One region of the Streptomyces sp. NPDC001068 genome, then DNA from elsewhere that is predicted to be linked to it. Evidence: riboswitches for the same ligand, from Rfam matches in the RefSeq annotation. Region 1 holds a riboswitch; each other region holds the start of a gene.
The links. Region 1 has a riboswitch for cyclic di-AMP ahead of ACFY3I_RS27500 (transglycosylase SLT domain-containing protein). Riboswitches for the same ligand answer to the same signal wherever they lie in the genome.
Positions count from the first base shown of each region.

Region 2: another riboswitch for cyclic di-AMP. It lies ahead of ACFY3I_RS37625 (transglycosylase family protein); the one in region 1 lies ahead of ACFY3I_RS27500 (transglycosylase SLT domain-containing protein).
Region 3: another riboswitch for cyclic di-AMP. It lies ahead of ACFY3I_RS08250 (NlpC/P60 family protein); the one in region 1 lies ahead of ACFY3I_RS27500 (transglycosylase SLT domain-containing protein).
Region 4: another riboswitch for cyclic di-AMP. It lies ahead of ACFY3I_RS33650 (C40 family peptidase); the one in region 1 lies ahead of ACFY3I_RS27500 (transglycosylase SLT domain-containing protein).

Region 1 covers NZ_JBIAYD010000010.1:158,824-166,394, reverse strand. The annotation lists gene ACFY3I_RS27525 (tetratricopeptide repeat protein) at 1-393, opposite strand, end outside; gene ACFY3I_RS27520 (ABC transporter permease) at 539-1,426, opposite strand; gene ACFY3I_RS27515 (ABC transporter ATP-binding protein) at 1,413-2,450, opposite strand; gene ACFY3I_RS27510 (outer membrane lipoprotein carrier protein LolA) at 2,552-3,805, opposite strand; gene ACFY3I_RS27505 (polyprenyl synthetase family protein) at 4,213-5,220, opposite strand; cyclic di-AMP (ydaO/yuaA leader) riboswitch at 5,947-6,137, shown strand; gene ACFY3I_RS27500 (transglycosylase SLT domain-containing protein) at 6,143-6,640, shown strand; gene ACFY3I_RS27495 (HAD family hydrolase) at 6,679-7,485, opposite strand.
Region 2 covers NZ_JBIAYD010000017.1:36,401-43,971, forward strand. The annotation lists gene ACFY3I_RS37605 (SurA N-terminal domain-containing protein) at 1-31, shown strand, start outside; gene ACFY3I_RS37610 (nucleoside triphosphate pyrophosphohydrolase) at 127-1,125, shown strand; gene ACFY3I_RS37615 (cytochrome P450) at 1,379-2,656, shown strand; gene ACFY3I_RS37620 (transglycosylase family protein) at 2,843-3,850, shown strand; cyclic di-AMP (ydaO/yuaA leader) riboswitch at 4,050-4,221, shown strand; gene ACFY3I_RS37625 (transglycosylase family protein) at 4,225-4,899, shown strand; gene eno (phosphopyruvate hydratase) at 5,232-6,518, shown strand; gene ACFY3I_RS37635 (septum formation initiator family protein) at 6,654-7,130, shown strand; gene ACFY3I_RS37640 (DUF501 domain-containing protein) at 7,160-7,571, shown strand, end outside.
Region 3 covers NZ_JBIAYD010000002.1:700,130-707,700, reverse strand. The annotation lists gene ACFY3I_RS08255 (NAD-dependent epimerase/dehydratase family protein) at 1-875, shown strand, start outside; gene ACFY3I_RS08250 (NlpC/P60 family protein) at 943-3,273, opposite strand; cyclic di-AMP (ydaO/yuaA leader) riboswitch at 3,282-3,456, opposite strand; gene ACFY3I_RS08245 (DUF1996 domain-containing protein) at 3,802-5,733, shown strand; gene ACFY3I_RS08240 (lipoprotein) at 5,804-6,445, opposite strand; gene ACFY3I_RS08235 (flavodoxin family protein) at 6,826-7,284, shown strand; gene ACFY3I_RS08230 (acetoacetate decarboxylase family protein) at 7,392-7,571, shown strand, end outside.
Region 4 covers NZ_JBIAYD010000013.1:186,368-193,938, forward strand. The annotation lists gene ACFY3I_RS33620 (adenosylmethionine--8-amino-7-oxononanoate transaminase) at 1-1,096, opposite strand, end outside; gene bioB (biotin synthase BioB) at 1,089-2,321, opposite strand; gene ACFY3I_RS33630 (8-amino-7-oxononanoate synthase) at 2,486-3,613, shown strand; gene ACFY3I_RS33635 (DUF397 domain-containing protein) at 3,674-3,901, opposite strand; gene ACFY3I_RS33640 (helix-turn-helix domain-containing protein) at 3,911-4,771, opposite strand; gene ACFY3I_RS33645 (ATP-binding protein) at 4,984-5,442, shown strand; gene ACFY3I_RS33650 (C40 family peptidase) at 5,486-5,959, opposite strand; cyclic di-AMP (ydaO/yuaA leader) riboswitch at 5,963-6,176, opposite strand; gene ACFY3I_RS33655 (hypothetical protein) at 6,508-6,816, opposite strand; gene ACFY3I_RS33660 (ATP-dependent Clp protease proteolytic subunit) at 6,824-7,459, opposite strand.

The sequences.
Region 1 (7,571 bases):
GGGGGCCGACGGGGACGGGACCGATCGCAGCGGGGACGCGGGGCGGGTTTCCCCGGCCGCCTGCTCCGGGCCCACGGACGCGCCCGGCGAACCCGGCACCGCCATCCGTACCGGATCGCCGGTGAAGCTGCTGGAGCCGTCCGCGTTCACCTGCAGGCGGACCACATAGCCGATGCGGCTGTCGTGGACGACGGCGAGGGCCGGACGGCCGGCGGCGTGGGCGAGGCGCTGGAGATGGTTGAGGACCGCCTGCTGCGGCTCCTCGCCGGGCGCCGGGAACAGCGGAACGCCGTCCACGGTCGCGGCGCCGCCGGTCACACGCACCTCGACCGGTTCGGCCGACCGGTCGGTCTGCTGCGCTTCCCGCTTCGTCTCGCGGCTGAGTCGGGACATCGGCCCTCATTCCCCCGGCGTCACCGTCCGGTCGTACCCGTGCGTACGGCCAAGTCTGACCGCTCCCCCCGGCCCACGCGTCACCGCGACGTCACAGCCTCGCATCAGGAAGGGGCCACCCGGTGTCCCGGTGCCCGGCGGGCCGTTACGCCGTGACGTCCTTGGTCGTGAACCGTGCCCACGCGGCCGAGCCGAACACCGCCGCGTACAGGCCCTGCAGCTCCAGGTTTCTGACCAGGTCGTCCCAGTAGACGGGGTCGCGCATCAGGTCGGCGAAGGACAGCCAGTAGTGCGAGAAGAAGTACGGCTGAAGCGCGTGCAGCTGCGGGATCTGGTCGAGGATCTGGACGGTGATCAGCAGGCCGACGGTGGTCGCCATCGCGGCGATGCCGCTGTTGGTCAGCGTGGAGACGAACAGGCCCAGCGCCGCCACACCGGTCAGCGAGGCCGCCACCACCAGGGCGATCAGCAGCGCCCGGCCGAGGCCCTCGGTGAAGGAGATCCGGGTGCCGGAGATGGTGGTCAGTTCGCCGAGCGGGAAGAGGAGCGCGCCGACCGCCAGGGCGGAGGCGGCCACCACCAGTGTGGCCAGCAGGCAGAAGGCCATCGTCGTGGCGTACTTGGTGAGCAGCAGGCGGGTGCGGCCGGCCGGGGCGACCAGCAGGTAGCGCAGGGTGCCCGCGTTCGCCTCGCCGGCGACCGCGTCCCCGGCCACCACCCCGACGGCCATCGGCAGGAAGAACGGAAGGGTCGCGGCGAGTGCCGTGAACACCAGGAACAGCCCGTTGTTGGTGATCTGCGCGATGAACGCCGGGCCGCCGTCCCCGCCGCCGCCGGCCGGGCCGTCGCCGCGCGTCTCGATCCTGACGGCGATCCCGATCAGGACCGGTACCGCCGCCAGAACGCCGAGCAGCGCGAGGGTGCGCCAGCGCCGCAGGGTGACGGACAGCTCGCTGCGGAGCAGGCCGAGGGTCCACAGCGGGTTCGGCCGTGCGGCCGGTGCGACGGTGACCGCCGTGTCAGCCCGCGACATCGAAGCCCTCCCCGGTGAGTGCCACGAACGCGTCCTCCAGCGAGGCCCGTTCGAGCGTGAAGCCGCGTACCCGTACGCCCGCGGCGACGAGCGCCGCGTTGAGCTCGGCGAGGTCGCGCTCGGGCGGCTCGCCGGTGACCCGGTCCTCGGTGGCGACCACGTCCGCCACGCCCTGCTCCTTGAGCACCCGGACCGTCTCGCCGGTGTCGGGGGTGGTCACCACGAGCCGGCCGCGGGCCCCGGCCGCCAGGTCGGCCACCGCGCCCTGGGCGATCAGCCTGCCCTGCGCCATCACGGCCGCGTGGGTGCAGACCTGCTCGATCTCGTCGAGGAGGTGGGAGGAGAGGAAGACGGTCGTGCCGTCCCCGGCCAGTTCCCGGACCAGGGAGCGGATCTCCCGCATGCCCTGCGGGTCGAGGCCGTTGGTCGGCTCGTCCAGGACCAGCAGCCTGCGGGGCTGGAGCAGCGCCGCGGCCAGCCCCAGGCGCTGCTTCATGCCCAGGGAGTAGGCCTTGGCCTTCTTCGCGGCCGCCGCCGTCAGTCCCACCCGGTCCAGCGCGGCCTCGACGCGGGCGCGCCGGGTGCGCGGGTCGGCGGTCGGGTCGGCGGCGTCGTACCGCAGCAGGTTGTCGCGGCCGGAGAGGAAGCCGTACAGGGCAGGGCCCTCGATGAGCGCCCCGACCTGGGGCAGTACCTCGCGGGAGGCGCGCGGCATCGGGCGGCCCAGGACCCGGGCCGTGCCCGAGGTGGGTGCGATCAGGCCCATCAGCATGCGGATGGTGGTGGTCTTGCCGGAGCCGTTCGGACCGAGGAAGCCGAAGACGCTGCCCGCCGGGACGGTCAGGTCGAGACCGTCCACGGCGAGCTGTCCGCCGCGGTAGCGCTTGGTGAGGCCGCGCGTGTCGATGACGCCCGCGCGGGCCGGGTCGGCCCGGCCGGGGTCGTCCTGGCCCGGGCCGTCGCGCCCCGGGTCGTCCGGACCCCGGTCCTCCGGCTCACGCTGGGTGGCGGACGGTCGGTCCATCGGCTCCCTCTGTTCGTCGTGCGGCACGGGGCCGTGGGGCACGGCCCGGTGCGGCACCGGGCCGTGCGGCACAGGGCGGTGGGGGCTCGCCCCGCTCCCTGTTACCCCGCGTTCGCCGCCTTCACCAGCGACGCCTTGTCGACCGCCCCGACGTACACCTTGCCGTCGTCCGTCATCAGGGCGTTGATCAGGCGGGTGGAGAAGACCGTGCCCTTGCCGAACTTGCCGGAGACCGGGTCGCCGAGCGAGCCGAGGAAGCCGCCCAGGTCACCGCCGCCGGAGGCGGAGCCGCTGGGCAGGCCGCCCTTGTCACCGGAGTCGATGACGGCGATGGAGTTCCAGCCCTTGCCGAGGACGTCGAAGCCGTTCTTGCCGAGCTCCTCGGGGGTGCCGTGGCCGGGCGCCCTGGTGATCCGGTCGCCCTTGTCGTCCTTCTCCGCGCCGTTCGCCTTGTGCGCCTTGTCGAGGCTGTCGTCCTCGGTGACCTTGGCGCCCTTGGGCGGGGTGAAGTCGAAGGTCGAGGCGGCCGGCCGGGCGAAGCTGACCTGGGTGTACCCGGCGTCGATCACGGCCGCGCCGCCGCTCGACGGGGTCAGCGTGAACTTCAGCGGGGTGCCGGTCTTCGCGTCCACCGCGATGCTGATCGCGCCGACCGTCGTGCCGGACTGCTTCGGCTTGACGACCAGCCGGTAGGCGTCACGGCCGGCGACCTGGGCGGTGCCGTCGACCTTCACCGAGGTGGTGTCGTCGACCGACTTGAGGACCTCGTCGGCGAAGTCCTTGGGCGTGGCCGGGGCTTCGTTCCGGCCGGCCTTGCCGGAGTCGGAGTCGGCGTCCGTGGAGTGGTAGACCTCGTTGGACTTGCTGTCGTAGCCCCACACATCGGTGCCGTTGTGGATGAGGCTGTACTCGGCGCCGCTCTCCAGCAGCGACACCTTCTGCTTCTCGGGGCCGTCGGCGGCCACGCGCAGCGTGTGCGTGCCGGAGGCGAGTTCGGTGAGCTTGGTCGACGGGTCGGCGGACGAGCCGTCGCCGCCCTGGGCCGCGCCGGACAGCAGGCCGTTCTCCAGGCCGCCGAGGTCGGGCAGGCCGAGGTCGGTGCTGATCTTCACGGTGCCGGACAGCTGCTGCACGTCCGAGTTGGCGATCTTGTTGATGAGTTCCTGTGCCGTGATCTTCGGCAGGTCGGGGTCGCCGGAGTCGGCGAGTGCCGGTACCAGGCCGATCGTGGCCGCGGCCACCCCCATGACCGCGACCGGGACGACGTAGCGCGTGGCCTTGCGCCGCCGCTCGGCGCGCAGCTCGTCGTCGGCCTGCGCGGCCCCCGTGCTGTCCTCGGTTCCGTACGGTGCCATGTGTGCCTTACCTCCGTCGTCGGCGGCGGCTGTGCTCGCACGTTTCCCACCCTGAGCCGCCATTCTCACCCGAATCGGTGAGTGGTGGTGATTTCCGTGGTCTCCATCTCACCAAATCCGCGCGTCTCAAGCGTCAGACCCGGGAGCCAACTCCGCGTACGACTGCGGTATGACACAAGGGCGGAGGCGCCTCCCCGACCCGTAGGGGTCGTGCGGGGAAGACACCTCCGGTCACTTTCCGTCACGTACTCCGTTCGCTCCGCGCTGCCGCACGAACGGGCGGCCGGCCGGGGGGCGCTGACGACGGCACGACGGCGCTCGCGACGCAGGGGCCGGCCCGCGTGGCGCCGCCGGCGGCGTTCCGGCACAGGATCTCGGCAGTACGACCCGCGCCACACGCGGCGGAGCTAACCCGCCCGGTGCACCACCGCGTCGCACAGCTCCAGGAGTGCCGCCTTGGCGTCGCACTCCACCAGCGGCGCCAGGGCGGCCCGGGCCTCCTCCGCGTACCGGACCGTGTCCCGGCGCGCCTGCTCCAGGGCCGGGTGCGCCCGCAGCGCCGTCAGGGCCTCCGCGTGCCGCGCGTCGTCCGTGAGGTCGGAGTCCAGCAGCTCGCACAGGGCGAGGTCCTCGGCCAGCCCCAGTCGCGCCGCCCGCTCCCGCAGCCGCAGCACCGGAAGCGTGGGGACGCCCTCGCGCAGATCGGTCCCCGGGGTCTTGCCGGACTCGTGGGAGTCGGAGGCGATGTCCAGGACGTCGTCGGCGAGCTGGAAGGCGACGCCGAGACGCTCGCCGTACTGGGTGAGGACGTCCACGACCGTCTCGTCGGCGCCGGACATCATCGCGCCGAAGCGGCAGGAGACCGCCACCAGCGAGCCGGTCTTGCCGCCCAGCACGTCGAGGTAGTGGTCGACCGGGTCACGCCCGTCGGAGGGACCCGCCGTCTCCAGGATCTGGCCCGTCACCAACCGTTCGAACGCGAGGGCCTGGACCCGCACCGCCTCGGGTCCGAGATCGGCGAGGATCTGCGAGGCACGGGCGAAGAGGAAGTCACCGGTCAGGACGGCGACGGAGTTGCCCCAGCGGGTGTTGGCGCTGTCGACCCCGCGCCGTACGGCCGCCTCGTCCATGACGTCGTCGTGGTACAGCGTGGCGAGATGGGTCAGTTCGACCACCACGGCCGACGGCACGACGCCCGGCGCGTACGGGTCACCGAACTGCGCGGCCAGCATCACCAGCAGTGGCCGGAACCGCTTCCCGCCGGCCCGCACGAGGTGCTGCGCGGCCTCCGTGATGAACGGGACCTCACTTTTGGTGGCTTCTAGCAAGCCCTCCTCGACAGCCGTCAATCCGGCCTGGACATCGGCTTCCAGAGCCTGGTCCCGCACGCTCAGCCCGAACGGCCCGACGGTCACGAGGGGTCTCCTGTCTGCTGGTGTCCACTGGTGATTACGCGGTTTGTCGATAGGTCGCTGCCAGCACTCAAGTCAGCGTATCCGGTCAGGTTTCGATCACCGAGGGCGCCCACCGTTACACCCCGGGCACTATCGGATCACGACCACTATGTCTTTGATCAGGCGATACGACTGAACATCCGATGACTTAGACCGAAGTGTGCGCACTTGCCCCGAACCGGGAGGCCGAGCCGCGCTCCGATGGACATCACCTGCCCGGAGGTACCCCCTCCGCCACCCGTCGAAGCCGGCCGACCCCTCGCGCGCCGCCCGTCGCATGCGATTCCGTCTTATAGGGCAATTCAGACAATTCTCGGAATTGCCTGTGGTGCGCGCCACTCCGCCGATCCGGGCGAGGCAATCCATACAAATGGCGGCGCGGACCTATTCCCCCGAGCCTCGGAAAGGGGCCTGCAAAGAATCCCTCTTGTCCGATTCGCCGCAATTGCCACTTCGTGAAGTGGGTCACGTGGCCCGGAGTGCCACAAAGCGGGCAAGACACCCCTTCCGCCCTTTCCCCGTAGGCGAGTTGATGCTTGGCAACAGCAAAGGATCAAGCACCTCATACGCCTCAGATCAAGGTCAATGGGTGTGTTGTGTGAATCAGGTGCTTGTTTCGGACATGTGCTCTCGCATACGTTCCGGCTCACCGGGTGGACGCCGAATCCTGCCGCCGCCCGTCGTGCCCCATCAAACGAGTCCATTCGCACGGCAGGAGCGGGGGAACCAGGTAAGTCGCCCGACCGGGCGGCCGACGTCACCGACGGAGGTCGTACCGGAACGGCCAGGGGTGAAGTCGCCTCGCCGCAGGGCGGGACGACCGGGCACTCCCCGAGCCCGAACCCGACAGCTCACCCCGCAGGCGACGGAGAGGAACCACGACATGTCTGCTGACGCTCAGCACCGCCGTCCCCGCCGTAACCGCATGGTCCGCAGCTTCACCTTCGCCACCATCGTCGGTACCGGTGTCGCCGTTCTCGCCCTCCCGCTCATCGGGGCGACCACGGCCTCCGCCGCCACTTCCAGCAGCTCCACCGCCTCGAAGACTCTCGCCGGATACCCGAACAACCTCGACGGCTGGATCCGCGAGTCCCTCGCGATCATGGCCGAAATGAAGATCCCGGGTACGTACGACGGCATCTACCGCAACGTGATGCGTGAGTCCTCCGGCAACCCGCAGGCCATCAACCTCTGGGACTCCAACGCGGTCGCCGGCATCCCCTCCAAGGGGCTGCTCCAGGTGATCGACCCGACGTTCAAGACCTACCACGTGGCCGGCACGTCCTTCGACGTCTACGACCCGGTCGCGAACATCACCGCCGCCTGCAACTACGCGGCCGCGCGGTACGGCTCCATCGACAACGTGCACGGCGCGTACTGACCGCACCGCACCGCAGTGCGCGGTACCGCACCGCACCATCAGTGAAAGAGTCTTTCGAGGACGACGGCGATGCCGTCGTCCTCGTTCGACGAGGTGATCTCGTCGGCGACCGCCTTGAGTTCGGGGTGGGCGTTGGCCATGGCCACCCCGTAGGCCGCCCAGTCGAACATGGGGATGTCGTTGGGCATGTCGCCGAAGGCGATGGCCTGTTCGGCACTCAGCCCCAGGTGGTCGGCGGCCAGAGCCAGCCCGGTCGCCTTGGTAACCCCGCACGGCTGCAGCTCGACCGTCCCCGGCCCCGACATGGTGACCGTCGCCAGCGACCCCACCACCGCGCGCGCGGTCGCCGCCAGTTCGTCGTCGGACAGGGTGTGGTGGCGCAGCAGCACCTTGCTGATGGGCTCGCACCACAGGTCGTCGCGTCCGCCGACGCGAAGCGCCGGCAGCGTGGGGTGGGGCATCCGGTAGCCGGGCTCGATGAGCGTGAGCCCGTCCACGCCGTCCTGGTCGACCGCCGCGTACACCTGCCCCACCTCGGCCTCGATCTTCCCGAGGGCGGTCTCCGCCAGCTCCCGGTCCAGGGTGACCGACCACAGCAGCCGGTCCGCGCCCGCGTCGTACAACTGGGCGCCCTGCCCGCAGACCGCGAGTCCCCTGCAGCCGAGGTCGTCCAGCAGGGGGCGCACTCTCGGCGCGGGCCGACCGGTCACCACCAGATGCCGGGCTCCCGAGCGGCCGGCCCGTGCGATGGCGGCGAGCGACCGTTCCGAGAGGGTGTCGTCGGCGCGCAGCAGCGTGCCGTCCAGGTCGGTGGCGATCAGTGCGTACGGGGTGGGTGCGACCATGATCAGAGAATACGGACAGCGCGCCCCTGAGACTCACTGTGCGTTTCGGCCTCAAATGGCTTCCGCCGTGGCGGTGTTGCCGGACC
Region 2 (7,571 bases), on a different contig from region 1:
CACGTCGTCGGGGACCCAGGCGACGGCGTAGCCGGGGGCACCGACAGGGGCGGTCATACGATCGCTTGATCGCCCCTGCCCTGTGGACAACTCCCGAGGCCGGCCGCGCGGGTGCGTTACGTTCGGATGGTGAACACCACCAGGCCGCAATCACCCGCTCCCACCACCCCTGGCACCGGCCGGATCATTCTCCTCACCACCAGCCACCGGGTCGCCCCCGGCCTGCTGTCCTGGCCCGCGTGGCAGGCGCTGCGATCGGCGGACCGGGTGCTGTGCGCGGACGGCGCGCACCCGCAGCTGCCCTATCTGCGGGAGGCCGGGACGGCCGTGGACGAGGCGGCCCCGGCCGCGGGGGAACTGGTCGACGCCTGCGCCGGCGGACGGACGGTGGTGGTCGTGGCGACGGGCGAGGGCGAGCCGGACCTCACCGACGGCCTCGCCCGCCTCGCCGGCTCCGGCCGGGTCGCGATGCCCGAGCTGGAACTGCTGCCCGCCTCCTACGACCTGCCCGGCGCCCGGCTCCTCGACCTCGTCCAGGTCATGGACCGCATCCGCAGGGAGTGCCCCTGGTCGTCGCGGCGCACCCATGAGGGACTGGCGAAGTACGCCATCGAGGAGGCGTACGAGCTGGTCGAGGCGATCGAGGAGGGCGACCGCGACGAACTGCGGGAGGAGCTGGGCGACGTGCTCCTGCAGGTCGTCTTCCACGCACGCATCGCCGAGGAGGACCCCGACGCCCCCTTCTCGATCGACGACGTGGCCGGTGGCATCGTCGCCAAGCTCATCCACCGCCACCCGCACGTCTTCGGTGACGAGACCGCCTCGACACCCGAGGAGGTCAAGGAGCACTGGCTGCGCACGAAGGCGATCGAGAAGCGGCGCGCGTCGGTGACGGACGGCGTGCCCCTCGCACAGCCCGGTCTGGCGCTGGCGTCCAAGCTCGCCTCCCGGGTGCGGACGGCCGGGCTGGAGGTGCCGCTGCCGCAGGGGCCGGGCATCGGATACGAACTGCTCGCGCTCGCCGCCCGCGCGGAGGCGGAGGGAACCGACCCGGAGGCGGCCCTGCGGGCGGCGGCCCGCGTGTACCGGGACGCGGTGAGGGCCGCGGAAGGGGTGGACGCCTAGACGGCGGCCCCGCGCCCAGGACGCGGACCCGTCGCCCCCTTGGGCGGACACCCTCGCGAACCCGTCGCCCTCGCGGCCCCGCGCCCAGGACGCGGACCCGTCGCCCTCGCGGGCGGGCACCCTCGCGAACCCGTCGCCCCCTCGCGGGCGGACACCCTCGCGGAGACGGACGGTGGCCCGGCCCGGCAACCCCCGGCGCGGAGACGGACGGCACCCTGGTCCGGTGACCCGGGCCGCCGGATACCGTCAGCGGGTGACCAACCAGCCCACCCCCGCCGACAGCACCGCCCCCGAACTCTTCACCTGGGAGTTCGCCGCCGACCCGTACCCCGCCTACGCCTGGCTGCGGGAGCACGCGCCCGTGCACCGCACCCGGCTCCCCAGCGGGGTCGAGGCCTGGCTGGTCACCCGCTACGCCGACGCGAGGCAGGCCCTCGCCGACCCCCGGTTGTCCAAGAACCCGGCGCATCACGACGAGCCCGCGCACGCGAAGGGGAAGACCGGGATCCCCGGTGAGCGCAAGGCCGAGCTGATGACCCACCTGCTGAACATCGACCCGCCGGACCACACCCGGCTGCGCCGGCTGGTCAGCAAGGCGTTCACGCCGCGCCGGGTGGCCGAGTTCGCGCCCCGGGTGCAGGAGCTGACCGACCGGCTGATCGACGGGTTCGCGGACCGGGGTGAGGCCGACCTCATCCACGAGTTCGCCTTCCCGCTGCCCATCTACGCCATCTGCGACCTGCTCGGCGTCCCGCGCGAGGACCAGGACGAATTCCGGAACTGGGCCGGGATGATGATCCGCCACGGGGGAGGACCACGGGGCGGGGTGGCGCGCTCCGTGAAGAAGATGCGCGGATACCTGGCCGAGCTGATCCACCGCAAGCGGGAGGCGCTGTCCGCCGAGCCGGTCCCCGGCGAGGACCTCATCTCGGGGCTCATCCGCGCGTCCGACCACGGTGAGCACCTCACCGAGAACGAGGCCGCGGCGATGGCCTTCATCCTGCTGTTCGCCGGATTCGAGACGACGGTCAACCTCATCGGGAACGGCACGTACGCCCTGCTGACCCACCCGGAACAGCGCCGCCGCCTGCAGGTCTCGCTGGCCGCCGGCGAGCGCGGCCTGCTGGAGACCGGTGTGGAGGAACTCCTGCGCTACGACGGGCCGGTGGAGCTGGCCACCTGGCGGTTCGCCACCGAGTCGCTCGACATCGGCGGGCAGCGGGTCGCCTCCGGCGACCCGGTCCTCGTCGTACTGGCCGCCGCGGACCGGGACCCGGAGCGGTTCGGCGAGCCGGACACGCTCGATCTGGCACGGCGGGACAATCCGCATCTCGGGTACGGCCACGGCATCCACTACTGCCTCGGCGCCCCGCTCGCCCGCCTGGAGGGCCAGAGCGCGCTGGGCACCCTCCTCACCCGTCTCCCCGACCTCCAACTGGCGGTTGGCGAGGGTGAGTTGCGCTGGCGTGGCGGGCTCATCATGCGCGGCCTGCGCACGCTTCCCGTGACGTTCACCCCCGGCGCGCGATGAGCCCGCCGGCGCGGCCGGCCCCTCCCACGGGGCAAAGATGACGAGCGTTCAACTATGTGATCTTCACGTGATCTGCGCGGCACTAACTTGTGACAAGTGATCGTCTGCCTATACGTTCACCCATCAGTGCGGCGCGCCGGCAGGACCCGTCGCGCCGGTCACCGCTGTCGCTCGAAAGGTCTCCGCATGCTCTCCGGGAACGGTCGTCACCGTCGCCCCCGTCAGGCTCCGGCTCTCCTCGTCGCGGCCGGCGTGACCGGCTCGGCCATCGCCATTCCGCTCCTCGGCGCGGCGAGCGCCAGCGCGGCCGACGGAAACACCTGGGACCGGGTGGCCGAATGCGAGAGCGGCGGCTCCTGGAGCATGGACGCGGGCACCGGCTACTACGGCGGCCTGCAGATGTCCCAGGAGGACTGGGACCACTACGGCGGCCAGGAGTACGCCGGCACGCCGGACCAGGCGAGCCGTTCGCAGCAGATCGCCGTCGCCGAGAAGATCCTCGCCGACCAGGGCACCAAGCCCTGGCGGACCTGTGCCCTGCTCGCCGGGCTGTCCTCGGACGACGCCTCGGTGAACGTCGACACGGGCCTCGACGGATCGGACGACGTGTCCGGCTCCTCCGATTCCTCCTCGGGACTGTCGAATTCGACCACTTCGTCCGGTTCGTTGGACTCCGGCTCCTCCGGCTCCTCCAGCACCTCGGACGACAGCTCGGGTGACACGGACTCCGGCTCCGCCACCCCGTCTCCGAGCGCGAGCGACGACTCCGGCAAGGACTCCGCCGCGGGTTCCACGAAGAAGGACAAGTCGGAATCCAAGGCGTCTGATACCGCAAAGGCCAGCGAGAGCCCCGTAGTGCCCGAATCCGACGACTCGGACAATTCGTGGCAGACGGGCAGCTCTTGGGATCTGGTCGACACCGGAGCCGTCACCGGCGGCGGCAAGCACCGCGGCACCTCGGCGGACGAAAACGTGACAAACGGTCAGAGTGCCGCCTCCGCCGGCCGGCATGCCTCGCCGGGTGCGGGCACGTACACCGTCCGGGACGGCGACACGCTCGCCTCCATCGCCGACTCCCTTGGCCTGGACGGCGGGTGGCGCGCGCTGTATGCCGCCAACAAGGCGGACATCGGTGCCGACGCGGATGACATCGCCCCCGGTCAGACCCTGAAACTCAGTGGCGAAACGGACTGATGGCGACAGGGGCGGACCCCTCAACTCGCCCTGCTTGGACGGTAAATGTCCGATTTGGGGAAAGTGTGGGATGAGTCTCAGAAGCCCTGATCATCTTTGAAATTCACCTGATCGCCTGTTTACGGTCGAGGCCGCTCGTCACCACGAGCCCCGGCCGCCGCAACGCCGAGTCCTGCCAGTGGCCACCCGGGAACAGTCGTCGCGTCAAGCGCCGTAGGCAGGAGCGGGGGACCCAAGGTAGGTGCCGGGACCGGTGGTTGAGACCGCCGTGTCCGGCTCGGGGTGAAGCCGCGCACCGTGAGGTGCGCGGCCGGGCAACTCATTCGGCCCGAACCCGACAGCTCACCTCGCAGGCGTCGGTGAGGGGATCCTCCATGCTGTTTTCCGGCAAGGGCAAGCACCGTCGTCCGTCCATGGCCACCCGTGCCGCCGCGCTCGCCGGCGTCACCGGTGTCGCCATCGCCGCTCCGCTGATGGCCTCGGGCACCGCCTCCGCCGCCACCGCCTCCGAGTGGGACGCCGTCGCCCAGTGCGAGTCCGGTGGCAACTGGGCCATCAACACCGGCAACGGCTACTTCGGCGGGCTGCAGTTCTCCGCCTCCACCTGGGCCGCGTACGGCGGCACGCAGTACGCCGCGCAGGCCAACCAGGCGAGCAAGGCGCAGCAGATCGAGATCGCCGAGAAGGTCCTCGCCGCGCAGGGCAAGGGTGCCTGGCCGGTCTGCGGCACGGGTCTGTCCGGCGCCTCCACCGGGGGCTCCGGCTCCAGCGGCTCGTCGAGCAGCGGCACCGCCACCCGCTCGAGCGACACCCGGACCGCCTCCCGCTCCGCCGAGCGTCCGGCCGCCAAGAAGACGGTCACCACCCCGACCGGCAAGAAGGTCAAGAAGGGCGACGGCGAGTACAAGGTCGTCAAGGGCGACTCGCTCAGCACGATCGCCGTGAAGCACAAGGTCAAGGGCGGCTGGCAGGCGCTGTTCAAGCTGAACAAGGACATCGTCGACGACGCCGACTTCATCTACCCGGGCCAGCAGCTGCACCTGAAGTAGAACCCGGCTGCACCGCAGCCCCCGCGCAACCGTGGCCCGTCCGGCGGGAGCCACGTGAGGACCACCCCCGTCCCCCCACGGAACCCCGCTCCGGTGCGTTTTCCCCCGTACGCACCGGAGCGGGGTTCCTCTTCGTGACCCGCTCTTCTTCCGTTCTTCATCGGACCCCCCTTTGTTCCGCACATGAACAATGAGTACCGTCTGTGTGTCCACGGGCCGGTCGGTCGGCCGGCTGACGGGCCCGGGGCGGATAGGCTCTAGTCGCAAGGCTGAGCAAGGGCCGACAAGGCCCGCGTGCGCCCGCACAACCAGCGTCACATCCCAAGAAGGAGATGCTCGTGCCGTCCATCGACGTCGTCGTAGCCCGGGAAATCCTGGACTCCCGAGGCAACCCCACGGTCGAGGTCGAGGTCGGCCTCGACGACGGCAGCACGGGTCGTGCCGCCGTTCCCTCCGGCGCCTCCACCGGCGCCTTCGAGGCCATCGAGCTCCGTGACGGCGACCCCAACCGCTACCTCGGCAAGGGCGTCGAGAAGGCCGTGCTCGCCGTGATCGAGCAGATCGGCCCGGAGCTCGTCGGCTACGACGCCACCGAGCAGCGCCTGATCGACCAGGCCATGTTCGACCTGGACGCCACCGACAACAAGGGCTCGCTCGGCGCCAACGCCATCCTCGGCGTCTCCCTCGCCGTCGCGCACGCCGCCTCCGAGGCCAGCGACCTGCCGCTGTTCCGCTACCTGGGCGGCCCCAACGCGCACCTGCTGCCCGTGCCGATGATGAACATCCTCAACGGCGGCTCGCACGCGGACTCCAACGTGGACATCCAGGAGTTCATGATCGCCCCGATCGGCGCGGAGTCCTTCTCCGAGGCGCTGCGCTGGGGCGCCGAGGTCTACCACACCCTGAAGAAGGTCCTGAAGAACAAGGGCCTGTCCACCGGTCTCGGCGACGAGGGCGGCTTCGCCCCGAACCTGGAGTCCAACCGCGCCGCGCTCGACCTCATCCTGGAGGCGATCAAGCAGGCCGGTTACGTCCCCGGTGAGCAGATCGCGCTCGCGCTCGACGTCGCCGCGTCCGAGTTCTACAAGGACGGCAAGTACGAGTTCGAGGGCAAGTCCCGCTCGGCCGCCGAGATGACCGAGTACTACGAGGAACTCGTCGCCTCCTACCCGCTGGTCTCCATCGAGGACCCGCTGTTCGAGGACGACTGGGCCGGCTGGAAGGTCCTCACCGACAAGCTCGGTGACAAGGTCCAGATCGTCGGCGACGACCTGTTCGTCACCAACCCGGAGCGCCTGGCCCGCGGCATCGAGGACGGCGCCGCCAACGCCCTGCTGGTGAAGGTGAACCAGATCGGTTCGCTCACCGAGACCCTGGACGCCGTCGAGCTGGCTCAGCGCAACGGCTTCAAGTGCATGATGTCCCACCGCTCCGGCGAGACCGAGGACGTCACCATCGCCGACCTCGCCGTCGCCACCAACTGCGGCCAGATCAAGACCGGCGCCCCGGCCCGCTCCGAGCGCGTCGCCAAGTACAACCAGCTGCTGCGCATCGAGGAGATCCTCGACGACGCCGCGGTGTACGCCGGCCGCAGCGCCTTCCCGCGCTTCAAGGGCTGACCCGCGCGGGGCCACCGATCCGTCAGGGGTCGCTGACCCGTTAAGGGTCAAGGCTGCGCCAGTCGTACGTACGTCCCCGTACCGGTCCCGTACCGTGTGCGGGGACGTACGCGCGTGTGAACGGGAGGCGGGGACATGGCCGTGAGGGACCGGGACCGGTTCTCCACCGCGACCAGGCTGAAGCTGCTCGGCGAGCAGACGGCGGCCCGGGTCTACCGCTCCCAGACCAAACGGCAGGCCCGCCGCTCCCGGCTCACCGGCCGTGCCGCGCTGCTCGCGATCGTGCTGTGCACGATGATCGTCGCGCTCGCCTACCCGATGCGGCAGTACGTCTCCCAGCGCGCCGAGATCTCCGACCTGCAACGTCAGCAGCAGCGGGCCCGGCAGCGGGTCGAGCAGCTGCGGGACGTCAAGGCGCGGTGGCAGGACGACGCGTACGCCGAGCAGCAGATCCGGCTGCGGCTGCACTACGTGATGCCGGGGGAGACGGGCTACATCGTCATCGACCCCAATGCCGCCAAGCAGGCACACGCCTACCTCGGGGCGGCCGACCGGCCCTGGTACGCGAACGTCTGGGACGGCGTCGACAAGTCCGACGCGTCCGACCAGTGAACCGACAGAAAGCCACGCAGAACACAGTCATGCAAACGCCTCCGCCCTCCACTCCGCGCACCGAGCCGACCGACGCCGACGTCGAGGCCTTCAAGCAGCAGCTCGGGCGGCCACCGCGCGGGCTGCGGGCGATCGCGCACCGCTGCCTGTGCGGGCAGCCGGACGTCGTGGAGACCGCGCCGCGGCTGCCGGACGGCACGCCGTTCCCGACGCTGTACTACCTCACGTGCCCGAAGGCGGCCTCCGCCATCGGCACCCTGGAGGCCAACGGCGTGATGAAGGAGATGACGGCCCGGCTGGAGAGCGATCCGGAGCTGGCGGCGGCGTACCGGGCCGCGCACGAGGACTACATCCGGCGCCGGGACGAGATCGAGGAGCTGACGGGCTTCCCGAGCGCCGGCGGGATGCCGGACCGGGTGAAGTGCCTGCACGTGCTGGTGG
Region 3 (7,571 bases), on a different contig from region 1:
TGTTCGAGGCCGACCTGCTGAAGGACGGGTCCTTCGACGAGGCGTTCCGCGGCTGCGCGACCGTCTTCCACGTCGCCTCGCCGTTCCTGATGCCCGAGCGGATCAAGGACGGCCGGCGGGACGTGGTGGACCCGGCGGTGCTCGGCACCCGCAACGTGCTCGCGAGTGTCGACCGCGTCCCGGACGTGGCGACGGTGGTCCTCACCTCCACCGTGGGCACGATCTTCGGCGACTACCGCGACGTCCGCGAGATGGCCGGAGGGATCCTCACGGAGGAGTACTTCAACACCACCAGCACGGCGGCCGGCAACCCCTACCACTACGCCAAGACGGCCGCGGAGCGCGCCGCCCGGGACGCCGCGGCGGCCCAGGACCGCTGGCGTCTGGTCACCGTCAACCCCGGCCTGGTGCTGGGCCCCTCGATCACCCCAGCGTCCCGGTCCGGCAGCCTGTTCCTGCTGGACGAGCTGTTCAGGGGGTACTTCTGCTACGGCGCCCCGGACTTCAGCTTCACCACCGCGGACGTCCGCGACGTGGCCGACGCGCACATCGCGGCGGCGGAGCACCCGGCGGCGGGCGGCCGGTACATCGTGGCCAACGAGACGATGACGTCCTTCCTCGAGATGTCCCGGATCATCCGTACCCGCCACCCCTGGGACCCGCGGCTGCCGCGCACCGCGCTCCCGCACTGGCCGGTACGGATCCTCGGGCCGTCCTTCGGCCTCACCCAGGACTACATACGCAAGCACCTCGGCATCCGCTTCCGCGTCGACAACAGCCGGGGCGTCCGCGAACTGGGCCTCACCTACCGGCCCGTCGAGCAGACCCTCCTGGACCACCACGAGAGCTGGCGCTCGCGGCGACGGAGGGCCTGACCCCGGCGGCCGACCCGGGCGGCCGACCCCGGGACCCGGACCCGGGATTTGGCCCCGGCGACCGGAGTCAGGCCGGGCGGACCACCCGGTGGATGGCCGACTCACCGGCGTTGTAGATCGACTCCTCGCGTATGGACGCCCCCGGGCTGGGCGCGTGAACCATCATGCCGTTGCCCGCGTAGACGCCGACGTGACTGTCGTTGTCGAAGAAGAGGACCAGGTCACCCGGTTCGATGGCGGCCAGCGTCATCGGGGTGCCGGCGAAGGCCTGGTCGGCCGCGCCGCGCGGCAGCGACACCCCCGCGGCGCGCCAGGCCGCCTGGGCGAGGCTGGAGCAGTCGTACGACTCCGGACCGGTCGCACCCCAGACGCAGGGCCGCCCGATCTGCGCCCGGGCGAACTCCAGCGCCTTCATGGCCTTGCCGGGCTCGGCCGCCGCACCGGGCACGAGGAGCGAACCCGTGTCGGTGACGGCGCCGGGCGCGAAGGCGGTCGCGGGGGCCGCCTCGGGCATGGCCGGGACCGGCGCGGCGGCCACGAGCGGCACCGTCGGGACGGGCGCGGTGAACACCGGGGGAGCGGTGGGGACGGCCGCCGTGGGGAACGGGGCGGCCACCGGGGGAGCGGTCGCGACCGACGCGGTGGGGAAGGGAGCGGCCACGGCCGGGGGCACGGTGGGCACGGCCGCGGTGGGGAACGGGGCCTGTGCCATCGCGGCGGCCGTGGCCATCGCAACGGGGGGCTCGGGCACCGCGGCGGGAGTCGCCAGCATCGCCCACGGCGGGTCCGTCACCGCCGCGGGCATGGGCGCGGCGGCGGCGTAACCGGCGGCTGTGGGCTGCGTTCCGGCCGCGTAGGCGCCCAGGTCGACCGCGGGAGCCGCGGGGAAGGCCTCGGTGCCGAAACCGGCCGACGGCATGGCGGCCGACGGCATGGCGCCCGACGGCATGGCGGGAGCCGCCATGTACGCGGCCGGCCCGGCGGGGACCTGAGCGGCCGGGGCCGCCATGGTCCCGGCCGCCATGCCGTAGCCGCCGGCGGTGTACGGCGCCTCCGCGGTGAACGCCGGCGCCCCGAGATGGGCGGCCGCCGCGTCCGGCGCCATGACCGGGAACGCGCCGTTGTCCATCAGGCCCGGGAGGGGCGCGGAGACCTGGAAGGCGCCCATGTCGGTGGGGGCCATGGTCTGGAAGGCGCCCATGTCGGTGGGGGCCATGGTCTGGAAGGCGCCCATGTCGGTGGGGGCCATGGTCTGGAAGGCACCCATGTCGGCCGGGGCCATGGTCTGGAAGGGGCCCATGTCCGCGGAGGCCGTGGCTTGGAATGCAGCCGTGTCCGCGGGGACCCCGGCCGGGAAGGCCTCCGTGTTCGCCGGGGTCGCGGCCGGGAAGGCACCCGTGTCGTCCGGCATCGGGAACGTGCCGGTGGCGCCCGGCGTCATGACCCGGAAGGAACCGGTGTCGCCGAGGGTCGCGGTGGGGGGCGGAGCGGTGTCCATGGCGGGCGCGGCCGGCACGTCGCCGGTGCCGCCCGGCGTCATGACCCGGAAACCGGGCGGGGCCGCCGGAAGCCGGGACGGTGCGCTGCCCGGGGTGATGATCCGGAAGGTGCCGGTGTCCGTCGGGGACACGATCGGGATGCCCCCGGTGTCCGTCACGGCCGTCTCCGGCGACGCTCCGGTGTCGCCGTATCGTCCCGGCGCCCCGGCGGGAGCCGGCCGCCGCGCCGGGACCCGGGCCTCGGGCGTGGTCCAGAGGGCCTGGGCGACCGGTGCCGCCTGCGGGGCCTGGGCGGGCGCGGCCGGTTCGAGCGCCGCGACCGCCCGCTGTCCGGTGCGCTGCGACAGCAGCTCCCGCGCCTTGGCGATCTTCAGCTGGCTCCTGGTCTTGGACGTGCCGGGCGTGGCGCGCCGCGGCGCGGCGGCGGGCAGTGCCCTGGGCGCGTCGGACGAGCCGGGCGGCAGGGCCGCGGGGGACCCGGCCGTCAGTTCCCGCCCGGGGCGCGCCGCCGGCTCGCGGACGACCTCGATGTCACTGTTCGCGGAGGGTCCCGCGGTCAGCTCAGGCCGGGACGGGCCGGAGCCCTCCACCTGGCCGAGCAGGTCGGCCGCCATCGGGCTGACGGGCCGGCGTGGTCCGGGGCGGGCGGGCTGCCGGTCGGCCGGCAGCGCAGCGGGGACGCTCGGCCCGAGCCGTGAGCGTGCCGTGTCGAACCACTCCCGCGCGATGCTCTCGAGGCCCGGGTCGTCACGCCGGGGCCGCTTGAACAGCGGGACACCGCGGGACCGCGAGCCCCCGTTCATCGCGCGCGTGGCGTTGTAGTTCCCGGTGGCGTTCTCGGCCTGGTCGTAGAGGTTGTCGATCCGCTGTCGAACCTCGTCACGGCTCTCGGGCGCCATGGGGGTCGTGCTCCTTCCGTACTCCGCCGACCGGGTTAGCTGTCGGGTTCGGGCGGGTCGATCCGGAAGGCATGCCCTACGGCCCCTGCCTGAGAAGGCGGTCGGCCGATTCACCCCAGTGGTTCCGTTGGGTCCCCGGCTCCGGGAGGCCCCGTTGGGCACCGGATTGGGCGGAGGCCGCGCGGCCCGGCGGGATTCGCCGGGGGGAGCCGAACGGCCTGCCCGTCAACTTAGCCAACTTGTGTCACTCGTGTGAAGGTTGGAGTGGCTAATGTCCGATACGTAATTGTGATGTTCGTCGTAGTGCTCGACGGCGGGGGGCGCTGCCGCGGGCGGTCCCACGGGCTGCTTCCTATGAGAACACCGTGAATTCGTGGGGTGGTTGAACACGGAGGCGCCGCGCCGCGTATCAGGCGGGGGGATTTCCATGCCCGGCCGACCACGACACGCAGGGGAACGACCTTGAGACCCAACAGGCGCAGACGCCCGACCGGCGCACAACGCGCGACCTTCGCAGCGGTCGCCCTGATGCTCGGTGGCGGAACACTGGTCGCGGTGAACGTCTACGCCTCGGCCACCGAAGGGGGTTCGGACCAGTCCGGAGCGACCGCCAACGCTCAGGTGCTGTCCGCGCCCACCGTCTACTGCCCCGACGTCGGAAGCCGTCTGACCGACGTGCCCGACGCGGCCCGTGCCGACGTCGACGGTGAACTCGCGCAACTGGACCAGCAGATCGTGGCCGCCTACCAGCAGCTCAAGGACTCGGCGGCGGCGATCCAGCAGGACCCCGGTGCCGCCGACCGGACGATCCTGGAGCCGCTGAAGGAGAAGCGCTCCGAGTCCCTCCAGCGCATCGCCGACGCCATCGACCGCGAGGGGGACCGGCCCCAGGGCCTCGACGACCTCGCGGCGTGCACGCTGCACTCCTCGGACCAGGGCGGCGGCCAGTCCGCCTCGCCGCAGGGCGGTGAGACACCGGGCCAGGGCGCGAGTGCGAGCGCGAGCGCGAGTGCCGGCACGGGCGTCGGAGGGCAGGGCGGCAACGGCCCGGTCGCCGCCGACTACGCCGACATCACCGGTGTGCAGCCCAACGTCGCGAACCCGGCCGAGCGGTCCGGCGGCTCCACCGGCACCTTCTCCTCCAGCTGCGGGGTCAACGCCAACGGCCTGTTCAACTCGGACAACGTGATCGTGGCGCCCGGCGTCTCCAACGGCGCCCACCACTTCCACGACTACATCGGCAACCAGTCCAACAACGCGTTCGCCAGCGACGACGACCTCGCGAAGGCCGACACCAGCTGTGCGGACCGGGGCGACAGGTCGACGTACTACTGGCCGGTGCTGCGGCTGCAGAACGGCAAGCAGGAGCGGGACGCCGACAAGCCGGGCGGCGGTACCGAGGGCAACGCCGGGCAGATCGTGACGGCGAAGGAGGTCACCCTCACTTTCGAGGGGAACCCGACCTCGAAGGTCACCGAGATGCCGCGGCTGCTGCGCATCATCACCGGTGACGCCAAGTCCTTCGTCAACGGCCCGGCCAACGCCAACGCCTCCTGGAGCTGCACCGGTTTCGAGGACCGGCAGCTCAAGGACAAGTACCCGCTGTGCCCCAAGGGCAGTGACGTGGTGCGCACGTTCAGGTTCCAGAGCTGCTGGGACGGCCGGAACATCGACAGCGCCAACCACCGCACCCACGTGGCGTTCGAGGCCGCCGACGGCAGCTGCCCGAACGGCTTCCAGGCCATCCCGCAGCTGGTGCAGCGCATCGTCTACGCCGTGGACGCGCCGAGCCTTCAGGACGGCGGCCGTACGGTCCCGCTGTTCGCGGTGGACTCGTTCCCCGAGCAGCTCCACAAGCCGGTGACCGACCACGGCGACTTCATCAACGTCTTCGACGAGGACCTGATGCGGAAGATGGTCGACTGCATCAACTCCGGCCGCACCTGCGGGGCCGGGGCCGGCGAGCAGCCGCCGTCGCAGAGCGCCGAGCCCGACCCGTCCGAGTCGGCGAGCCCGCAGGACCCGCCGTCGGACACCGCGAGCCCGGTCACCGAACCGAGCGACACGGCGGCCCCGGCCGAACCGCCAGCCGAGACCGGGGGCGCCGAGCCCTCCGAGCCCCCGGCGGAGCCGTCCGCCACGAAGACCGACTCCGGCGGCACCGGTCTGCCGCACGTCTACGCGAGCGCTTCGCCCAAGAAGTCCTCGGGCACCGGAGGCGGCGTCATCAGCCGGCCGACCGACCGGCCCGAGACCGTGGCCCCGGCCGACACGGCGACGGCGGCCGGCGCCGCTCCGGCGGGCCAGGAGTCCCCGTCCACCGTGCCCCAGACGGAGCCGCAGGCCGTCCAGGGCGATCTCGCCGAGACGGGCGCCCACCTGTGGCCGGCCGTCTTCGGCGGACTGCTGCTGGCCGCCGGGTTCGTGCTGCTGTGGCGCACCAGGTGGCGGTCGTCCTGACGCACGCGTCGCGTCTCCGCCGGGCCCGGCCCGGCGGAGACGCGAGCCCGCCCGACCCGCCGTTCCCGGGTCAGGCGGTGCGCAGCGTCCGCCGGGCGAGTTCGAACGCGGGGAGCATCTCGTCGTGCTCCTCGCTGTCGAGGCCGCCCAGGTGCAGGACGACGGGCCCGTCCGGCGTGACCACGGCCAGCGCGGACTCCCGCTTGCTCTCCGCCGACAGCCCGCTCGTGGAGACGTAGTCGACCCGCACCCCGGCGAGGCCCCCGGACGTGAAGGTCCGGTACCGCGCGCCGCCGGTGTGGGCCTGAGCGGCCACGAAGGCCCTGAGCACCGCGCCGGCGTCCGCGCGGCCCGGCTTTCCGGTCGACACCCGCAGGAACCCGATGGCCCCGGCGGGCTTGGCGTCTATCTCGCAGACCAGGGTCACCGGGCCCTGGCGCAGCAGGCTCTCCGCCAGGTCGCCGCCCGGGGCGTCGGAGGCGGCCCCGGCCGGGCCCTCGACGGCCTCCGCCCGCCAGCCGCGGGCGGTGTCGAAGGTGACCGGCAGCGTGCAGCCGGAACCGGCGGCGCCGACCGTCCCCCCGCTCCGCGCCGCGCCCGAGGACGCCCGCCCCGACTCCGTCACGTCACTCGCGCGTACCGACGCTCCACACCCCGCCAGCAGCCCCGCCGCCAGTGCGAGCGGTACGGCCGTTCTCCCCAGGGTCCCCACCCGATGCCTCCCCTTCGGCGTCCGGCGGATCACTGTAATCGAGGGCCACGACAGGGCTGAGCGCCCTTTCCCCGGGCGAGCCGCTCATCGGCACCGCCTCCCCTGACGACCGGACCCCGCCCGTGCGGTGGTGACCCGCCCGTACGGCCGGGCTCCGCCCGCGCGGCCGTGACCGGACGGCCGGAGCACGCCCGTGGGGTTGTGACCCGCTCATGCGGCCGTGACCGGACGGCCGGAGCACGCCCGTGCGGCTGTGAACCGCTCGTGCGGCCGAGCTCCGCCCGCGCGGCCGTGACCGGAGGGCCGGGCCCCGCCCGTCCGGCCGTGACCGGCACCCCCGCCGCTTGCCCTCGGCGGGCCGGGCACGGCAGGGTGCCCGTGTGCCCACCCTGCTGATCGTCCATCACACCCCCTCGCCGCACTGCCAGGCCATGTTCGAGGCCGTGGTCTCCGGGGCGACCGCCCCGGAGATCGAGGGCGTCCGGGTGGTGCGGCGGGCGGCGCTGTCCGCCACGGTCTCCGACGTCCTCGCCGCCGACGGCTACCTCCTCGGCACCCCGGCCAACCTCGGTTACGTCTCCGGTGCCCTCAAGCACTTCTTCGACCAGATCTACTACCCCTGCCTGGACGAGACACGGGGCCGGCCCTTCGGCGCCTACGTGCACGGCGGCAACGACGTGACCGGCGCCCTGCGGGCCCTCGACTCCTTCACCACCGGCCTCGGCTGGCGGCGGGCCGCCCCGACGGTCACGGTGACGGGCGAGCCCGGCAAGGCGGACGTCGAGGCGTGCTGGGAACTGGGCGCGAGCCTCGCGGCCGGCCTCGCTGACGACGCCTGACCCGCTCCGCGCGACCCCCTCAGTCACCCGCCTGGACGAAGGTGCGCGCACCGGGTCCAGGGCAGACGATGGGACCAGGCCATGTCGCCGATCCCAGGGAGCGTCGGATGGCAGCGCAGAGCCGTGCCTCCGGGCCGCCCACGGAGGAACTGCTGAGGGAGTGCGCGCGGGACGTCGTGGACGTCGCCGAAGGCATCCGCGAGGTCTGCGCACGGACCAGCTCGGTCCTGTTCGCCCCGGCTCTGACGGTCTCCGCGCACCACCGCCCGCGCACCGGCTACGCCGCC
Region 4 (7,571 bases), on a different contig from region 1:
CGCCGAGCACCCGGACGTCCCGGACACCGGGGAGCTCCCGGGCCGGTGCCAGGCCGTCCCGCAGGCCCGTCTCGATCCGCTTGACCTCCGCCTGCCAGTCCTGGCCCAGCAGCAGCCCGAGCGAGGCGCAGGCCACCGCCGCGGCCAAAGGGTTGCCCATGAACGTCGGTCCGTGGGCCAGCACCGGCACCTCGCCGCGCGAGATGCCCTCGGCCACCCGGGACGTGCACAGGGTCGCGGCCATCGTCAGATAGCCGCCGGTCAGCGCCTTGCCCACGCACATCACGTCGGGGGTGACGGCCGCCTGGTCCGCCGCGAACAGCGTGCCCGTACGGCCGAAACCGGTCGCGATCTCGTCGAACACCAGCAGTACGCCGTGTGTGTCGCACGCCTCGCGCAGCACCCGCAGATAGGCGGGGGAGTGGAACCGCATCCCGCCCGCGCCCTGCACCACCGGCTCGACGATCACCGCGGCCAGTTCGTCCGCGTGCCGTTCGATCAGCGAGCGCAGGTGGTCGGCGTAGGACTCGTCGTACTCCGCCGGCGGCGCGTCCGCGAAGACCTGGCGGGGCAGCGCCCCCGACCAGAGTTCGTGCATCCCGCCCTCGGGGTCGCACACCGACATGGGCTGCCAGGTGTCGCCGTGGTAGCCGCCGCGCCAGGTCAGCAGGCGCCGCTTGCCGGGACGGCCGAGCGAACGCCAGTACTGCAGGCACATCTTGACCGCGACCTCGACCGACACCGACCCGGAGTCGGCGAGGAAGACGTGCTCGAGACCGTCCGGCGACATGTCGACAAGGAGCTTCGCCAGGCGTACCGCGGGCTCGTGGGTGAGCCCGCCGAACATCACGTGGCTCATCCGGCCGAGCTGGTCGCGCGCGGCCCCGTCGAGCACCGGGTGGCGGTAGCCGTGGATCGCCGACCACCAGGAGGACATGCCGTCGACCAGTTCGCCCGAGCCGTCCGCGAGCCGCAGTCTGACCCCGCTCGCCGACTCCACGACCAGCGGTTCGGCCACGCCCGGCATCGGTCCGTACGGATGCCAGACGTGCCGCCGGTCCAGCTCCAGCAGCTCGGGGACGCCCAGGTCAGGCATTGGGCGCGAGGTCCGTTCCGGCACCCCGGCGGCGGACGGCGACCAGGTCGGTGCGCGGCTCGTTCACGTGAGCGGCGGCCTCCGCGGGAGCGGCGGCGTCCGCGTGGGAGCCGCAGACCCCCGACCCGCACTCGGCCTCCGCGTGCGACCCGCACCCGGCCTCCGCGTGGGACCCGCACCCGGCCTCGGCATGCGACCCGCAGCCCCCGGCCGCGACGTCGGCCCGGTGCTTCGGCAGTGTCACCTCGTCGGCGCCCTCGACCACGAACCCGGCGTCCGCGATCATCTCCAGGTCGGCCTGGCCGGCCTGGCCCTCGGTGGTCAGGTAGTCGCCGAGGAAGATCGAGTTGGCCAGGTGCAGCGCGAGGGGCTGCATGGTCCGCAGGTGCACCTCGCGGCCGCCGGCGATCCGGACCTCGACGTCCGGGCAGACGAACCGGACCATCGCGAGGATCCGCAGGCAGCGCTGCGGGGTGAGGTTCCACTCCTTGGCCAGCGGGGTGCCCTCGACCGGGATCAGGAAGTTGACCGGCACCGAGTCCGGGTCCAGCTCGCGCAGCGAGAAGACCACGTCGACCAGGTCCTCGTCGGTCTCACCCATCCCGGCGATCAGACCGGAGCAGGCCGACAGACCGGCCGCGTGCGCCTTGTTGACCGTGTCCACCCGATCGGCGTACGTGTGCGTGGTGGTGATCTCCCCGTACGTTCCCTCGGACGTGTTGAGGTTGTGGTTGTAGGCGTCCGCGCCCGCCGCGCGCAGCCGCTCGGCCTGGCCGTCGGAGAGCAGGCCGAGGCAGGCGCACACCTCGACGCCCTCGTTCTGCTCCTTGATCGCCTTGATGGTGCCGGCCACCCGGTCCACGTCGCGGTCGGTCGGACCGCGTCCGCTGGCGACCAGGCAGACCCGCTTGGCGCCCCCGGCCAGACCGGCGGCGGCCGCCTTGGAGGCCTCGTCGGGTTTCAGCCAGCTGTACTTGAGGATCCCGGTCGTGGAGCCGAGCCGCTGCGAGCAGTAGGAGCAGTCCTCGGGGCACAGGCCCGACTTGAGGTTGACCAGGTAGTTGAGTTTCACGCGCCGGCCGAACCACTGCCGGCGCACCTTGCCGGCCGCGGCCACCACGTCGAGCACGTCGTCGTCGGAGGTCGCCAGCACGGCGAGCGCTTCCTCGCGGGTCGGCAGCTCGCGCCGAAGCCCCTTGTCCACCAGCGTGTTCAGCAGGTCCATGAGAGCCGATCCTGTACTACGGGGCCGCTCCTGGCCAAGGAGAGTTTGCACAACCCTGTCAGTTCGACGTGTGGGTATTGCCACACAGTGGGTGAGTGGTGAGCCCGCTAGGGTCTGTCCACTGCCTACAAAGAAACACCGCCTACACACGTACCGGAGGGGCCATGGCGTTCGGCTGGATCGACGGACAGGCGGAACTCCGCCGCCGCGCCGGACTGGTACGGACCCTGCGCCCCCGCCCCGCCGACTCCCCGCTGCTGGATCTGGCGGGCAACGACTACCTGGGCCTCGCGCACCACCCCGAGGTGACCGAGGGCGCGGCGGCGGCGGCCCGGACCTGGGGCGGCGGCTCCACCGGCTCGCGGCTGGTCACCGGTACCACCGAGCTCCACACCGAGCTGGAGCGCGAGCTGGCCGAATTCTGCGGGTTCGAGGCGGCCCTGGTCTTCTCCTCCGGCTACGCGGCCAACCTGGCCGCCGTAACCACCCTCGGGCCGCACGGCTCCCTGATCGTCTCCGACGCCCTCAACCACGCCTCGCTCATCGACGGCTGCCGGCTGGCCCGGGGTACCACCCAGGTCGTGGGGCACTGCGCCCCGGACGCCGTGCGCAAGGCGCTCGGGACGCACGACGGGCCGGCGGTCGTCGTCTGCGACACGGTGTTCTCCGTGGACGGCGACGCGGCGCCGCTGGCCGCGCTGGCCGAAGCCTGCCGGGAGCACGGCGCCGGGCTGCTCGTGGACGACGCGCACGGGCTCGGGGTGCTCGGGGACGGCGGGCGGGGCGCGCCGCGGGCGGCCGGGCTCGCCGGAGCCGACGACGTGGTGGTCACGGTGACCCTGTCCAAGTCGCTGGGCAGCCAGGGCGGGGCCGTGCTCGGTCCGGCCCGGGTGATCGACCATCTGGTGAACGCGGCCCGCACCTTCATCTTCGACACCGGCCTGGCCCCGGCCGCGGCGGGAGCGGCGCTGGCGGCGCTGCGGCTGCTGCGCCGCGAGCCCGAACGGGCGGGGCGGGCCCGCGCGGTGGCCGCGGAACTGCACGCACGGCTGACCGCCGCGGGCCTGGAAGCGGTGCGTCCGGACGCCGCGGTGGTCTCCGTGCGGGCCCCGTCCCCGGAGGGGGCCGTGCGGTGGGCGGCCGACTGCCGTACGGCAGGCCTGGCCGTGGGCTGTTTCCGTCCGCCGTCCGTGCCGGACGGCGTGTCACGGCTCAGGCTCACCGCCCGTGCGGACCTCTCCGGGGCCGAGATCGAACGCGCTGTACAGGTGATCGGTCAGACACGACCATGAGTCGGCGTGACACGGCCGGGTCCTGACCGGAATGCGGATACGGAGTCGGTCACGGTCCGATCAGCCGGTGAGCGCCGACACGAAACCCGCCCAGCTCCCGGGGGAGAAGAGCAGCGCGGGTCCGGCCGGATCCTTGGAGTCGCGCACCGCGAGCAGTCCGGTCAGCCGACCGGAGCGCGGCCGTGCCGTCTCCACGCAGTTGTTCGCTCCGGTGCTGTAGCTGCTGCGCAGCCACCGCAGTCCGTGCAGATCAGCACTTGAAGGTACGTTCCGAGGCAGTGCAGTCATGGTGCCTCCTTACGCGCCGTCACCTATCCCGGCGATGTAATCCAACGAGTCCTCGGGTGAAAGGGCGTGCATCTGAAGGGAGTTGAAGGCCTCCGTGTAGGACTGGAGGTCTTCTTTCCGTTCGAGGTAGAGGCTACTCGTCAACTGGTCGAGAACAACCACGTCCAGATCAGAAGTGCTCGGAAATGAGAAGATTACGAAAGGCCCGGTGATGCCGATATGCGCTCCGGCCGAGAACGGCAGCACCTGGAGCCGTACCTGGGGCAGCCGGGCCGCCGCCGCCAGCCGCTCCAGCTGACGCGCCATCACCCCCGGGCCGCCCACCTCCCGGCGCAGCACGGCCTCGTCCAGCACCGCGCTCAGCTCCAGCGGCGGATGGTTTCGCAGCACGTCCTGCCTGGCCAGACGCACCTTCACGAGGGCGTCCAGCGCCTCGTCGTCGAGCCCGTCGACGGCCGCCCGGGTCACGGCGCGCGCGTACTCCGGGGTCTGCAGCAGCCCCGGCACGACGGAGGTCTCCAGCGTGCGCATGGCGCGGGCCTGCGACTCCAGGCTGATGAAATCGCGATAGGTGGGCGGCAGGACCCCGCGATAGGCGTGCCACCAGTGGTGCCGCCCGGCGGTGTCCTCCGACCCCGCCAACACCAGCAGCAACTCGCGCAGTTGTTCCTCGGCCACACCGTAGGCGTCGAGGAGTAACCGCACATCGGCCGGTTTCACACCACTGGCGCCGGTTTCGATCCGGCTCACCTTCGACTGATGCCAGCCCACCAGGCGGGCGGCCTCGCCGCTCGTGAGGCCGGCGCCGGTGCGCAGTGTGCGCAGCTCGGCGCCGAGTTTCCGGCGGCGCACCGCGGGACCGTTCTGCATGGGCTACTCCTTACTCCTTCCGGGTCACCCAAATACGCTCTGAGGTCGCAGAGTTCACCGCATCGAGCGACAGATATATGCATATCTTGGTGGATCGCTCCCCTGGCCGCCCCGGTAATGGCAGTCTGGCGAAGAAGCACCAGTCCGGGACCGTACTCGAACCATCCGCACCGTGTCGGACCACGGTCCCGTGGGAAAGGGACGACGTCGCCATGGCAGACCACCTGGAAGCATCCATCACTCTGCCGAGCGATCCCGCCTCGGTGTCCACGGCCCGTTCCTACGCGCTTGGCACCCTCGCGGAATGGGGGCTGTCACCCCGGACGGAGACCGCGGACACCATCCGCCTCATCGTCTCCGAGCTCGCCACCAACGCGGTGCAGCACACCTTCGGGCAGTCCCCCACCTTCACGGTGGACCTCGTCCTCGACCGTGACGAACGGCTGCGCATCGGCGTCACGGACAGCCACCCGCGCTTCCCCAAGAGACTCCCGGCCGCGGTCCAGCAGGACAACGGGCGCGGCATGGTCATCATCCGCTGGCTCACCGCGGAGTGCGGTGGCAGGCTCCGGGTGCGTCCCACCCGGGAGGGCGGGAAGACCGTCTTCATCGAGCTGCCCTGGGCCGTCCCGGCCGGCACGGTCACCGCGGCCGGCCAACAGGAACCGTAGCCCTGAGTTCCTGCCGGCCGGCCGCGGGGTGGTTCCGGGCGGGTCAGCTGACCCGGCCGTACCAGACGCTGCGCGTCCAGATCTTCTGGAGCTTCACCACGTCCCCGGTCTTCGGGGCGTGCCAGATCTTTCCCTTCCCGGCGTAGATGCCGACGTGGTACACGCTGGAGCCCGAGTGGAAGAAGACCAGGTCCCCGGCCTTGCGGTTGCCGGCCGAGATGTGACGGGTCTTGTTGTACTGCTGGGCCGCCGTACGCGGGAGCTTCTTGCCCGCCTTCTTGAACGAGTACAGCGTGAGCCCGGAGCAGTCGAACCGGTTCGGTCCGGTGGCACCCCACCTGTAGGGCGAGCCCTTCTTCGAGGCCGCGACCTGAAGTGCCTTCGTCGCCATCGTGGCGGCCGAGGCGTCGGAGGCGACACCGGGGATCACGATGGAGCCGCCCACGGCGGCGATGGTGAGTGCCGAGGCCGTGCCGGCCCGTGCCATCAGCGACGGGACACGATTGAGCGCAGTCATGCGCAACCCTTCGTCAGCCGCCTGTGAAGGATGACCTGTCGGATTCGGGCTGGCGAAGTTGCCCGGCCGTGTTTCCACGGCTTCACCCCAAGGGCTGCGCGGTCCGGTCGGACTTCGACCGTGCCGGCGACCCGTCGTGCTCGGGTCCTCCACTCCTGCCGATCCACTTCCGTCGACCGGTCATCCGGGCGGCGGCAGGACTCGGCGTCCGCCCGGATCGCCCCGCCGCTGTGGCGGGGGCTTGTCGTCAGACAGGGATCTTCACCTACGTGTGTCCGAAAATCCCAACGGAACCGGTTATTTGTGGGGTTACTCACCACCCACCCGTTCGGGTGGACAGGGGTGTGTTCGAATATTCGTCAACTGGCCTGCGTAGCCCCGGACCTGCGGCGCAGCCCCTCGCGGGCGCTCTCTCGCGCGCATCCTGAGCGGTCTCGTCGGTCAGGTAAAACCACGCCACGCTCCGCCGAACAGCCGTAACCCCTTTGGGTCGTTTCAACTCCGGCCCCGTCGGCCGGTGGACGTGGTGCACCGGACTTCGGCGGGCCTCACCGTACGCAGTCGGGCGGGAGTACGACGCGCGCGGTCCGGCGCTCACCGTCGAGCACCCGCAAAGCGCGTGCCAGCGTGTCCCCGTGGAGCTCCGACTCGCCCCGCCCGTGCATCAGGGCGAGCGCGTCGCGCAGCTCTGCCGCCGCGCGCACCAGCGCCTGCGCGGCGCGCAGCCCACGATAGGTGTCCTCGTTCTGTGCCGGGTTGATCCGGCCCAGCAGGTCGACGACGTCCAGGTAGCGGTCGATCAGCTCGCCCTCGGCCCGGGTCAGCGCGGGCAGCGGTGGCAGCTCCGGCAGCGGCATCGGGCGCTCACCCCGCGTCCGGCAGGCCGAGCATGCTCCTGCGGCTGGGCACGACGCGGTCCACCAGCCCGTACGCCAGCGCGGCCGGCGCGTCCAGTACGAGGTCCCGCTCCAGATCCCGGTGGACCTGGGCGGCGGTACGCCCGGTGTGCCGGACGAGCATCTCCTCCAGCAGCGCTCGGGTCCGCTCCAACTCCGCCACCTGGATGGCCAGATCACTCGGCCGGCCCTGTACCGGTTCCGGCAGCGACGGCTGCCGGAGCACGATCCGCGCGCCCGGCAGCATGGACCGTTTGCCCGGGGTGCCCGCCGCGAGCAGCACCGCGGCCGACGCCCCGGCCTGGCCCAGGCAGATCGTCTCCACGTCGCAGGTGACGTACCCGACGGTGTCGTAGATCGCGGTCATCGCGCTGAACGAGCCGCCCGGGGAGTTGATGTACAGCGAGATGTCCCGGTCCGGCGAGGCGTGCTCCAGGTGCATGAACTGCGCCGTCACGTCGTTGGCGGAGGTCTCGTCGACGGGTGTGCCGAGAAAGACGATCCGCTCCTCCAGCAGCTTCGCGTACGGATCCAGGGTGCGCTGCCCGGCGGGGGTGCGTTCGGTGAACTCGGGCAGGACGTAGCGGGCGGACGGTCGGGTCATGGCGTACCCCTCCTCGCGGCTGAGCTGTCTCAGCGGCCGAACTCTCGGTAAGGAACGTACAGGATGTACAGAACGCTGGGAGGGTGTCGAGCCGGGATTCCGCTGTCGCCGA